2 regions of the Paenibacillus sp. FSL R7-0333 genome follow, and region 2 is predicted to be linked to the other one. Evidence: a T-box and tRNA genes for the amino acid it is inferred to sense, from the RefSeq annotation. Region 2 holds a T-box; the other holds one or more tRNA genes.
The links. The T-box of region 2 lies ahead of MKY86_RS24485 (arginine--tRNA ligase). A T-box ahead of a tRNA ligase gene usually reads a tRNA of that ligase, here a tRNA-Arg.
Positions count from the first base shown of each region.

Region 1 (6,568 bases), 1.8 Mb from region 2:
CTTTGTTCAAGACCACTTGGGGCATTGCAGACAAAGACATTCAGAGCACCCAGTTCAACGTACAGCCTAACTACACTTACAGCGAGAAGGACGGCCAGAAGGTAAAAGGCTATAACGCCCAGCACACGCTAGAGGTCTCTTACCGGGATCTGACAAAGGTTGGACAATTGCTGGACGCTGCCTCTGCGGCTGGAGCGAACAACATCGGCAATGTGCGGTTTGCGATCGAAGATCCGTCCGCCTTTGAAGCACAGGCTATTGAGAAGGCTATGCAGAATGCAGATGTCAAAGCTGCGGCCATCGCCAAAGCAGCCAAACGCGGACTGGGTCAGGTAGTCACTGTCATTCAGAGCGATGACGGGAATCATCCGGTGGTCTATGCTGAAGCAGCCTCTTTACAAAAGATGTCCATGGATAACAATGCCGGCAGCTCCGTTGAGCCCGGGCAGGTTAAGATCATTACCCAATTGAGTGTAACTTATGAATTGAAATAAAACGTTTCGTAAGAGGCGCTTGCTCTGCTGTTATAGCGGGGTAGGCGCTTTTTATAATCATATAAATGTATATATATGCACACAGCCGCTATCTAAAGCTCTCAATTTGTTTAAATTGAGGTAACAGGATCTTTAGATAATCACGGCAAACCTTAAGAAACTGTAAAGCGGATTGTAACATCCCCCGCTAGTTCTTTTACTATAATAGGAACAGTGATACGGAAGAACACACATCATGACTAATCATACCACCAGGTGGAAGGGGAAATAACAATGAATTCGAACTCTAAGAAATACATCAGCAAATGGGGTGCAGGAATGCTCGCCGCAGGAATCCTGCTGGGAGGAACAGGAATAATTCATGCAGGCATCACTGAGGCCGCTCCGGCAGCCGCTCAGGTCAAAGCCAAATCCTCATCTGTAGTGCTGAAGGTTAACGGGAAAAGTACAGCCCAGACGGGCCTGCTTCAGGAAGGAAAGGTATGGGTGCCGGTAACCTTCCTGCGCGATGCGCTGGGGATGCCGCTCTCTTATGATAAAGCGGGGAAGACGTACACCATCGGGACAGGAACTGCTCAGACAAGGCTGACGATCAATGATTATGGCATTTCTGTTATGGTGAACAATTATTATGTCGGTGAAGGCAAGCAACTGAATAACCGGCTGTATGTTTCGTCTGAGCTGCTTAGCGATTACTTGGGCTACAAAGTAGACGGGAGCGCAGCAGCAGGACGGCTGAATGTTATGAAGAAAGTGCAGAATGCGGTAACCATCAAAACAGTGAGCTATGTGAAGGATCATAAGGATGCGCCTATCCGGCTGGATTATCCGCAGGTCAGCGGCCTGGCAAGTGCAGAAGCAGAGAAGGCAATCAATGATACGATTAAGCAGACCGTTCTGAACTATGCGAAGGATGCTGAAGATCAAATCTCCAAGCGGTCAAAGGATGACCGGCCCTATGAATTCGAAGGCGGTTATGTGGTCACGTATAACCAGGATGGCGTGCTCAGCCTAATCACCAATCAATACGGGTATACCGGCGGTGCCCATGGGATGACTTACCGCAATGCGTTCACCTTCTCGCTCAAAGACGGGAAACGTCTGTTGCTGGGCGATCTGTTCGGTGCCAACCCTAATTACAAGAAACAGCTCAATGCCAAGCTGGCCACCGAGATCAAAGCTAACGGAGGATATCTGGGCGGGTTCAATGGACTGAATACCGAGAAGTACTTCTATCTGAAAGATGGCAAAGCGGTGCTCTTCTTCCAGTTATACGAATACACGGCATATGCCGAGGGCTTCCCGGAATTCAACTTCAGCTTCAAGGAACTCCTGCCGGATGGAAGCAGTCCGTTCGCGGCGCTGAAATAATAAAATAATTATCCAGATGCCCTTGCATCTCCTCCGGGAGACGCAGGGGCATTCTTCATGCAAACCCTTCATCCACGGCCTAATCAGCCTGCCCTGCCGTTACCACTTCACCCGGATAGTCATAAGCTATAGAAGGCAAGCAGCTTATAACGGGGAGGGGAAGGTTATGGTCTATGCTTATACAGCGATCGGGGATTCACTTACAACCGGCTTCGGGGCGCTGCCCGGGAACGGCTTCGTCCCCGTCTACCGCCGGATGGCGGAAGGGAGGCTGGGTACACCAGTGGTGCCGGCGAATCTTGGCGTCAACGGTCTGACCACCGGGGGGCTGAAGCAACGGCTGAGAAGCTCGAATGTCTACCGGGCGGCGGTGAAGGATGCGCAGATCATTACGCTGTCCATTGGCGGCAACGACTTGATTAAGGCAGCCCGGGCAGCCGGGCCCCGGCCCGGTGAATTCCAGGGCTTACTGCAGCAGGCGCTTAGGGACTGCAAGCGTAACTACAGCGACATCATGGGCAGCCTGACACAGCTCAAAGCAGGTTCCCGCAGCCCCTACATCATCCGGATGGTAGGCCTGTATAATCCCTACCCTCAGGTGAATGAAGCAACAGAGTGGGTGCGCGAGTTCAACCGCTATGCAGCAGGCTACAGCAGCAATAACGTAGGGTTTGCTTCGGTATACCATGAATTTGCCGGTAATGAGCGGGGGCTGCTGTTCCTGGACCATATTCACCCGAACGGCAGAGGCTACCGCGTAATTGCAGGCAAGCTGGATGCCCTTGGGTACGGGAGCTTAAGGTAGGCAGCAATGGCTGGGCATAAGAAAGAGGCTGTAACGGGACCGGACCGGTCTGTTACAGCCTCTTTGTGTATTCATTGGAGCAGGTACTTATACGCCTGTGGGCAGAGTCTTCTCAATTACCTTGTCTACGATACCGTATTCAGCAGCGTCTGCAGCGCTCATGAAGTAGTCGCGGTCAGTATCCTTCTCGATCTTCTCCAGCGGCTGGCCTGTACGCTCGGACAAGATGCGGTTCAGCTTCTCACGCAGCTTGATGATGCGGCGGGCGCGGATCTCGATATCCGAAGCCTGCCCCTGAGCACCGCCTAGCGGCTGGTGAATCATGATTTCGCTGTTCGGCAGGGCGAAGCGCTTGCCCTTGGCGCCGGCATTCAGCAGGAACGCTCCCATGGAAGCGGCCATACCTACACAGATGGTGGACACATCCGGCTTAATGTATTGCATTGTATCGAAGATGGCCATACCCGCTGTGATGGAACCGCCTGGGCTGTTCACATACAGGTGAATATCCTTATCCGGGTCCTCGGCAGCCAGGAAGAGCATTTGTGCGATGATGGAATTGGCAACCACGTCATTAACCTCCGTTCCAAGGAAAATGATGCGGTCCTTCAGCAGGCGGGAATAGATGTCATAAGCGCGCTCACCGCGGTTGCTCTGTTCTACTACCATAGGAATATAACTCACGTGGAAAACCTCCTTGAAATTGGTGCTTCGAATGGGTTCATTTTTTACTGTTACCGTATTAACCACATGATAAACAAATTCAAACAAAAAGTCAAAGAAAGTCAAACTTACTTTCAAAAAAAAGAGCCCTCAAGCGGCTCATTGGTTAAATATAATATAATCGTCACTAAATTATGTACAAGCTTGAAAATAATGGCGCGCCCGCCAAGAATCGAACTTGGATCTCAGGCTTCGGAGGCCTACGTCATATCCATTGGACCACGGGCGCAACAGAAGTTATTATAATATATTTCTCGGATAAAAGCAATGCGTATTAGGCATCCTGCGCAAAAATAGTTTTCTCTGCCTCCATTAATAGAGCCGGAGATGCGCCTCCTGCCAGCGGGCTTCCGGACAAGCCCATGTATAAGATGAAAGCGGGCTGAGAATTATAGTCTCGGAACACTTGCACTTGGCGTCAGTTTTGGGTAGAATATGGGTGGGACTTAAAAAGTTAACCCGGGACATTTTGAGACCACGAACAAGGGATAAGAGAAAGACGAAGTTGCAGGAGTGAAAGCATGCGTAATCTATTGGAAATCCAAAAGCAGCTTCTGCCTGATCTCATGGAAACCCTTAAGAGACGGTATACGATTCTACATCAGATCATGCTGTCCGATATTATTGGGCGCAGGACGTTAGCCGCATCGCTTGATATGACCGAGCGGGTGCTGCGCGCCGAGACGGATCTTCTGAAATCGCAGGGGCTCATTGAGATCGAGAGCGTCGGTATGCGCATTAGCGATGCCGGTCGCAGACTGCTTGACCTGCTGGAGCCGGTCGCCAAGAGCCTATTCGGCCTGGATGATCTGGAAGAGAAAATTCGTACAACGTACGGTCTCACCAAAGTAATTGTGGTACCTGGCGATTGTGAGACATCGCCGTTCACCAAGCGTGAGCTGGGGCGCGCAGGCTCCAAGGCACTGCTCAGCGTACTGCGGAGTGACGATACGATTGCCGTCACAGGCGGATCAACGCTAGCCGAGATGGCCGATCAGTTGACCCCGCCGCTATCCCTTTCCTATAAGAACGCCTGGGTTGTTCCGGCGCGTGGAGGACTGGGAGAGAGCATGGAGATACAGGCCAACACCATTGCTTCAACCATGGCCAAACGGATTGGCGCCAATTACCGTCTGCTGCATGTGCCCGATCTGCTTAGCGGAGACGCATATGAGTCGCTTGCGCAGGACTCCAATATTGGAGAGATTGTACAAATTATCCGCAGATCGCGTATTATTGTACATGGAATAGGCGACGCCATTGAAATGACCCACCGCCGCAAGCTGGACTCCGGGACGATCTCAGAGATTCAGAGCGAGGGAGCCGTAGCCGAGTCCTTCGGATACTATTTCAATGAAAATGGCGAAGTGGTTCATACGATGCGGACCATGGGGCTGCGCCTGGAAGACATTATCCGTACGGAAGTCGTTATCGGTATTGCCGGTGGCAAACGCAAGGCGAAGGCCATTCATGCGATGCTGCGGTTTGGGCAAGAGGATATTCTCGTCATCGACGAGGCGGCGGCTGTTGAAATCGGCAAGGAAATCGACACACAGCTACAAAAGGCCCTATAGATTCCATTAAATGGGGCGCGCGCAAAGGGTTTATGCATTATACTTAACATTGTTGTCTTGACGAGCCTCACGGCCTGTCTTGAATAAATAAAACGAACTCTAGGAGGAACTATTCAATGAGTGTAAAAGTTGGTATTAACGGTTTTGGACGTATTGGACGCCTTGCATTCCGCCGTATTCAAAATGTAGAAGGTATCGAAGTGGTAGCAATCAATGACTTGACTGACGCTAAGATGCTTGCTCATTTGCTTAAATATGATACAACTCAAGGTAAATTCCAGGGAGACGTTGAAGTTCATGACGGATTCTTCAAAGTAAACGGTAAAGATGTTAAGGTTCTGGCGAACCGCAACCCTGAAGAACTTCCTTGGGGAGAGCTTGGCGTTGATATCGTTCTGGAATGTACTGGTTTCTTCACAACTAAAGAAGCCGCTGAGAAGCACCTTAAAGGCGGAGCTAAGAAAGTAGTTATTTCCGCTCCAGCTACAGGCGACATGAAAACTGTTGTGTACAACGTTAACGATGACATCCTTGACGGTTCCGAAACAGTAATCTCCGGCGCATCTTGCACAACGAACTGCCTGGCTCCAATGGCCAAAGTCCTGAACGACAAGTTCGGTATCATCGAAGGCCTGATGACTACGATCCACGCTTACACAGGTGACCAGAACACTCTTGATGCTCCACACGCAAAAGGCGATTTCAGACGCGCCCGCGCTGCTGCTGAGAACATCATTCCTAACACTACCGGTGCTGCTAAAGCCATCGGCCTGGTTATTCCAGAACTGAAGGGCAAGCTTGACGGTGCAGCACAACGTGTGCCTGTAGCTACAGGTTCCCTGACTGAGCTGGTTACTGTTCTGGATAAGAGCGTAACTGTTGAAGAAATCAATGCAGCCATGAAGGAAGCTTCTGACCCAGAAACTTACGGCTACACTGAAGACGAAATCGTATCTTCCGACATCAAGGGTATGACTTTCGGTTCCCTGTTCGATGCAACTCAGACTAAAGTACTGACTGTTGGCGACAAACAGCTGGTTAAAACTGTTGCTTGGTATGACAATGAAATGTCCTACACTGCACAGCTGGTTCGTACTTTGGAGAAATTCGCTAAGCTTGCTAAATAAGACCGATTTCATATAAGAAGTACAATAGAGCGGAAACAAGGAAAGTCTGTTTCCGCTCTTTCTAAATGAACTGGATTCGCGTGAAATGGCTTTGTGAAGGAACCAATTTTGGGTGTGGAGGAAATGTTAATCATGAACAAAAAAAGTGTCCGTGATGTAGAAGTAAAAGGCAAACGCGTATTCGTGCGTGTAGATTTCAATGTGCCAGTGGAAGACGGCAAGATCACTGATGATACCCGTATCCGCGAAACCCTTCCAACAATTAAATACCTGATTGAGAACGGTGCAAAGGTCATTCTGGCCAGCCATATGGGCCGTCCTAAAGGCGAATTCGTCGATTCCATGCGGTTGACTTCCGCTGCAGTCCGTTTGTCTGAATTGCTCGGCAAACCGGTAGCCAAGGCTGATGAGGCCATTGGTGAAGCTGTAAAAGCGAAAATCGCTGAACTGAACGATGGCGATGTGCTTGTGCTT
Region 1 is NZ_JBBOBZ010000001.1:7,574,544-7,581,111, forward strand. It holds gene MKY86_RS32745 (SIMPL domain-containing protein) at 1-494, shown strand, start outside; gene MKY86_RS32750 (PdaC/SigV domain-containing protein) at 768-1,865, shown strand; gene MKY86_RS32755 (GDSL-type esterase/lipase family protein) at 2,032-2,670, shown strand; gene clpP (ATP-dependent Clp endopeptidase proteolytic subunit ClpP) at 2,758-3,354, opposite strand; tRNA gene MKY86_RS32765 (tRNA-Arg) at 3,548-3,622, opposite strand; gene MKY86_RS32770 (sugar-binding transcriptional regulator) at 3,915-4,967, shown strand; gene gap (type I glyceraldehyde-3-phosphate dehydrogenase) at 5,084-6,094, shown strand; gene MKY86_RS32780 (phosphoglycerate kinase) at 6,227-6,568, shown strand, end outside.
Region 1: it encodes a tRNA-Arg, which carries the amino acid that the T-box ahead of MKY86_RS24485 (arginine--tRNA ligase) is inferred to sense. The anticodon was not compared.

Region 2 (6,568 bases):
AAAATATTTTGCCGATTCGTCTCACCCGTCCTGGGCAAAGGAATACACGCAGAATACGTAGCAAATCCGCCATTAGCTTCGTCTACAGAGTAGCATAATTCGGTTCGCATGAACATTTTTTTAAGTGGATCTTCCATCCGCTTTGTTTGCTATGCGCTTTTTTCCTTCCTTACACCAAAAACAAACGGCATAGGACGTTTCCCCCATACCGTTTTGGATTCTCTTTATTAATTCCAAACTTATCTTTGAACTTATCTTAATGACATTGGTACAAGTGCACCTCATTACACAGGATGCACCCAGAAGTGGGCGGATGGAGAAGGGGGAGCCGTGCAAGCTGCACAGACCCGCATAGGTTCCTGCTCATTCATCCCATAGAGCAGGTATGTTCTTAAACGGATGTAGACTCAGCGCGTCTACATCCGCTCCGGCTTAGGCAGACCGAGTACGTCGAGCGCCTCGCCGAGCGTCTCGGTGAAGCTCCGGGTCAGCCACAGGCGGAAGGTAATGCGGGCTTCCTCGCCCTTGAGAATCGGACAAGCTGAGTAGAAGTTACTGAACAACGAGGCCAGGGAATAGGCATAGTTACAGATTGTATTCGGCGTAAGCTCCCGGCTTGCTGTGTAGAGTGTGTCTTGCCACAAGCTGAGCTGTCTCAGCAGGGCAAGCTCAGCCGCTTCAAGCTGCGCCGGGAACAGCGGCACCTCGCCAACGTCGGACTCGCCACCGCCGGACTCGCCACCGCCGAACTCGCCACCGCCGAACTCGCCACCGCCGAACTCGCCACCGCCGGACTCGCCACCGCCAGACTCGCTAGCGCCGAACTCGCCACCGCCGGACTCGCCACCGCCGGACTCGCCACCGCCGAACTCGCCACCGCCGAACTCGCCACCGCCAGACTCGCTAGCGTCGAACTCGCCCACATCAGACTCTCCAACGTCAGACTCGCTAGCGCCGGACTCGCTGACACCGCTCCCGCCACCCGCCGAAGCGGCCTTACTAAGCACGCGCTGCGCCCGGGCATAGGCGTACATCAGGTAGACGCCGGTGTTTCCGGAGATTTCCATCGCCTGCTTGAAGTCGAACACAATCTCGGTGCCCAGATTGAAGCGCAGCAGGTAGTAACGGATGGCAGCGGTGGCGATGAGCCGGCTGGACAGGCCGTTTTTGTCCGAACGGGTGGATTCAATCATGTCTTCCATGAGCCGGACCAGCTCGGTTACCTTAATGCCAATTCCCTGGCGCCCGGACATGGCGTAGGAGCTTTTGCCGCTGGAGGTATCAATGCCCAGCCCGGCCGCAGCAGCGGGACTCAGCGAGACCACCCCATAGCTGACATGATGCAGCGCGTCTGCCTGCGCACCGAATCCCAGTGCCTTGAGCGCCTGCTTGACCATCTGCTGCGGATATTCCTGCCGGTAATCGATGACGTTCACGACCTGGTCCGCCCGTCCAAAAGGCAGAACCTGTCCGCTCAAGCCGGTCGTCCACAGCCCGCTCTGAAATTCACTGTAGCTGAAGTCCTTCTCCAGCAGTCCGAACTTCCACAGATGATAGGCGATGTCCTTGGCAGTATAGGTCAGAATTCCGTTCGAACGCACCAGTACCTTATCCTTCTGATGCTCCTCCAGCGTGTCTGGTCTAGCGTCTTCAGCGGGTTGCTTCAGAATCCAGCAGCCTGCCAGCTTGCCTTCCGTCTCCTGCACGAAGATCTCCGTCTGCGACAGAAGCTCGAATGCCGAGGCCCAGAAGCCCTCCTTCAGAATGTTGCTCTCCCACACCAGCAGATCGTAGTCAATGCCGAACCCCCGCATCTCCTCTACATGCTCTCTCACGATCTGCCCGGCGACGAGTGTGCCAATCCAGGCGGTGTTGCCATGGCCCTCTTCCAGAGCGTGAAGAATCTCAGTCCGCTTCTGCACCATTTCCGGCTGCTGCGCGTACGTTTTGTTAATCTCGGCATAGATGTCCCAGCAGTAGTCTCCGAACCGGACATGGGCTCCCACCAGCGGAACATTCAGCAGGCCGGCTACGGTATCTGCCAGCTGATTGCCGAGATCATCGACATAGTTGTGTACCTCAACAGTATGGCCGGTCGCCCGCAGTACTCTCACCAGCGCGTCCCCGATACAGGAGTTTCTCAGGTGGCCGATATGCATACTTTTATTGGGGTTGACGGAGGTATGCTCGACGATCACCTTCGACCCTACTGTATGCTGAGGCAGAGTGAAATTCCCCTTCGCCCGTGCCCAGGCCTGCCAATCCAGATACATATTAATAAACCCCGGACCGGCAACCTCGGTTCTCAGCACCAGTCCGTGAACAGAGCCCGAAGCTTCGAGCTCAGCGACGATCAGCCCGGCGATGGCAAGCGGAGCTTTGCGCAAGTGGCGGGCCAGCTGCATGGCGATATTGCTTGAATAATCCCCGTGGTCAGCACTCGCCGGCTGCTCCAGGGCAACATTTACTTCAGCGATGGCGGGCACGCCCAGGGTTAGCGCGATTTTGTGAACAGACTGCTTCAGGCTTTCTTGGATTAGCTCACTTAGCATTGGCATGAATAACAACCTCCTGAATAAAATAACGACAAAAAAAGCCTTCATCTCCTAAGAGACGAGGCTTGTGCGCTCGCGGTACCACTCTTGTTGCTGAGCCTTGCGGTTCAGCCACCTTACAGGTTAACGGTCCTCGGCCGGGGCTTCCTACTACAAGGTTCAGAAGTCCATCTCACGGGTGCGCTTCATGGTTCTAATCTGTACCGGCTTCCACTTTCCCGGCTCGCTGGGGACTAGATATAAGACCATTACTCTCCCGGTCATCGATTGAATATGGATTTGTATCAGTATAGCGAATTTCTGAAAGAAAGCAAGAGCAGATTGCTGTGCAGCAGGAGTCCTCCGGTTAAGAATTACACGTCACTAGGCGCCCCTGTCAGATTCTTGATGTCCGTTGAACCATAAATCAGCAGCATAATTACAATGACCAGCAGGAGTCCGCCGGCAAATCCTTCTCCGTCAAAACTGTCCATAGCCCCGTTCCCTCACTTTCACTTCCGTATGTGTTCAGGTGTTTTCGGCTTTCTTTTTCAAAGCGGCCATGATCTCGTTCAGCGTCAGGCTGCTGTTGTCATCGAGGAAGCTGACCAGCTTATCGACGTTGTCACTACTTAGCTCGCTTAAGGTTTTATATTTGCCTACCAGACTGACGAACATCGACGCGTCCGTGTACATCTGGATAGAGTCTACTTTCAGCTTGCCGGTCAACAGAAGGGCAGCTACGGCAAATTCAAGCCCCTTAGGTGTCTGGGTTTTGGAGCTGGACGGTGTTTTTTTGGCGGCGGGCTTCTTTCCTTTTCCTGGAGGGGGCATGGGAGTCCCTTCTTCCGTTCGGCGTTCGTAGGGGAAGCGCAGCGTGGGCGGTATTCCTTAGTAAAAGATATGCGTCTCTGCAGATATTGGTGAATAGGCTAAGGCCTGTGTCCACACCGTTATACCAATACTTGAATATGAATATGTCGAGCGATTAAACTCAATCGCCGTGACTGAGTTTAGAGGCAGAAGGGAGGGAGCGGGATGGCGATATTATCAACAGGACCTATTGAGAATAATGCCGTTTCAGGAGTCAGACCTACACAGACTGTAACAGTAAGAATAGTGAAGCGGGATACGGCTGTCACTTCGGCTGTCAGCATTCAGGGTTATGTACTGGGAACGACAAGAACGCTGTATGTAAGTGAACTTATTAATGTTGCCCCTAATGAAGCGGTGACCAGAAGTTATTTTGCCGATCTGGATGCCTATGAATTTGTATTTACGACTGAAGAAGCAGATGAAGAGGAAATCGGAATTTCAGTATGGGGAAAAACATCATCCGGTCAGCTGGTGAATGCTCATCGTGTGGTTGCACATGAGCAACTAAACCCGGAAGTATAAATTCCCGTTAAAAATGATTATAAACAGGAGGACTGAACACAATGACCTTTTTATCCACGGGACCCATAGAAAATAATAGGGTTAACGGAGTGAGACCAACTACCCAGGTTACGGTAAGGATTGATAACCGCAGCGAAACTACTGCCTCAACAATAACAGTTAAAGGTTATTATTTGAGCGGCGGAGTGAGAAATCTGTATGTCAGCGAGGCGAATAATGTTAACCCGAATCAGTCGGTAACTAAAACCTATTATGCCGATCTGGACGCTTTTGAATTTACATTTGTGACATCTGTGACTGCGGATGACCCAATCCAGGTATCGGTCTGGGGCAAGAGCAGTACCGGTGCGCTGGTTACTGCTCACCGCCTGGTCTCAGAAGAATTGCTAGGGGAAGGTTCCGGCACTGCCGGAACCACCGGTCCGGCAGGAGCAACAGGTCCAGCAGGTCCAGCAGGTCCGGCAGGAGCAACAGGTCCTGCTGGTTCTGGCGGCGGAGATACCGGAGCAACCGGAGCTACAGGGGCCACAGGTCTGACTGGGGCTACAGGGGCTACAGGCAATCCGGGTGAGACCGGGGCTAAAGGAGCTACGGGCGCTGGAGGCGGAGCAGTCGGTGATACCGGTATGACCGGAGTTACAGGAGTAACAGGCGCAGGCGAAACTGGAGCGACCGGTGAGACCGGTATGACCGGAGCTACAGGCGTGACAGGTGTGACAGGTGCTGGTGAAACTGGAGCGACCGGTGAGACCGGTATGACAGGAATAACAGGGCCGACTGGTGTGACAGGAGCAGGTGAGACTGGAGCGACAGGCGAGACCGGCATGACAGGAATAACAGGGCCGACCGGTGTGACAGGAGCAGGTGAGACTGGGCCGACCGGCATGACCGGAGCTACAGGCTCAGGGGCAATTATCCCTTATGCATCCGGGATTCCTGCAGAAATGACGACTGTCGTGGGAGGAGTGAACAATACCTCCAGTCTGGTGGGCTTCGGCAACACCGTGACAGGTGTCGCAGGCGTGCCAGCCGGAACCATTGATCTGACTGGTTCGGCGGGCACAATGCTCAATGTTGCCTTCTCTGTGCCCCACGATGGCACCATAACTTCGCTGGCAGCTTATTTCAGCACATCGGATACAGTCGCACTCACAGGATCTACAATGACTGTAACGGCACAATTGTATCAATCGGTTACTCCGAATAATGCGTTCACCCCTATTACCGGAGCGTTGGTCACGTTAGCCCCTGCGTTGACAGGTCCTGTTACCCTAGGTACGATCAGCAGTGGATTAACTGCAGGGCTGTCAATACCGGTAACTGCCGGAACCCGTCTGCTGATGGTCTTCTCTGCTGCAAATACAGGTGGAACAGATGCAGCGGTAACTATTCCTGGTTATGCCAGTGCAGGACTTACCATCGTCTAATTCAGTAGCGGTATGCCATAGGATATAAAGAACAGGGACCTCCCGAGCGTGATCGCTTAGGAGAGTCCCTGTTGCCTTTCGAGGTGATTGCACTTTGTGCAATAGAAACCGTACTTTTCCGCTCAGAAAAGCATTCTATTGCACTTCATACACTTGATTCCCGGATTTCTGCTCAAAAACAGCGTTGACCCGAAATTCTAGTGTACGAAGTACAGCAGGTTCAATTTCTCAACGATTTTGGAAGTGTTCTGTTGCACAAAGTACAGCAGAGCTGAGGAAGGGTTGAGCAGCATGCATTAATTCACCAGCCTCAGGCTGCGTTGGCATGAGTACCAACCTGCCACAGACACTGGCAGGTCAGATCGACAAGATCTCACGTATATCATGCTCGCTGAGGCTCGACAACGCCTCCTGCCCCGGCTGGATCACCTCGTCAATCAGGTTTTTCTTTTTCTGCTGCAGCTCGTACATTTTATCCTCCACCGTACCCTGGGCGACCAGGCGGATGACCTGGACGATCTTTTTCTGCCCGATCCGGTGGGCGCGGTCGGCGGCCTGCTGTTCGACCGCAGGGTTCCACCACAGGTCATAGAGAATGACCGTATCGGCGCCGGTCAGGTTGAGGCCGGTGCCGCCCGCCTTCAGTGAGATCAGGAACAGGTCGCGCTCGCCTTCATTGAAGCGGCTGCACAGCTCAACCCGCTGGGAGGCCGGGGTCTGTCCATCCAGATAGAAATGCGGAATCCCGAGCAGCGCCAGCTCGCGCCCGATCATACCGAGCATCTGCGTGAACTGCGAGAAGATCAGCATCCGCTTGCCGGAGCTGCGGCATTCGTCGATGATCTCCAGCAGCTGCTCGAATTTGCCGGAGCCTCCGGTATATCCGTCCACGAACAGGGCGGGATGGCAGCACAGCTGGCGAAGCCGGGTCAGTCCGGCCAGCACCTTGAGCCGGCCGTTCCCGAAGCTGTCGCTGTCCAGATGCTTAAGCGCTTCTTTGCGCAATCTGGCCAGGTAGGCGACATAGAGCCTTTTCTGCTCCGGCAGCAGCTCGGAGGCCTGGAGGGACTCGATTTTGTCCGGCAGCTCCTTCAGCACATCGCTCTTCAGGCGGCGCAGCAGGAAGGGGCGGGCGCGCCTGGCGACCGTCTCCCGGGGAAGGTCATGGAACGCCTTCTTCCCGGGGAACAGGCCGGGGAAAACGACGCT
Region 2 is NZ_JBBOBZ010000001.1:5,798,397-5,804,964, reverse strand. It holds gene MKY86_RS24490 (IS4 family transposase) at 1-98, shown strand, start outside; gene MKY86_RS24485 (arginine--tRNA ligase) at 417-2,552, opposite strand; T-box leader at 2,607-2,828, opposite strand; gene MKY86_RS24480 (hypothetical protein) at 3,063-3,368, opposite strand; gene MKY86_RS24475 (hypothetical protein) at 3,573-3,932, shown strand; gene MKY86_RS24470 (exosporium glycoprotein BclB-related protein) at 3,974-5,359, shown strand; gene MKY86_RS24465 (DEAD/DEAH box helicase) at 5,717-6,568, opposite strand, start outside.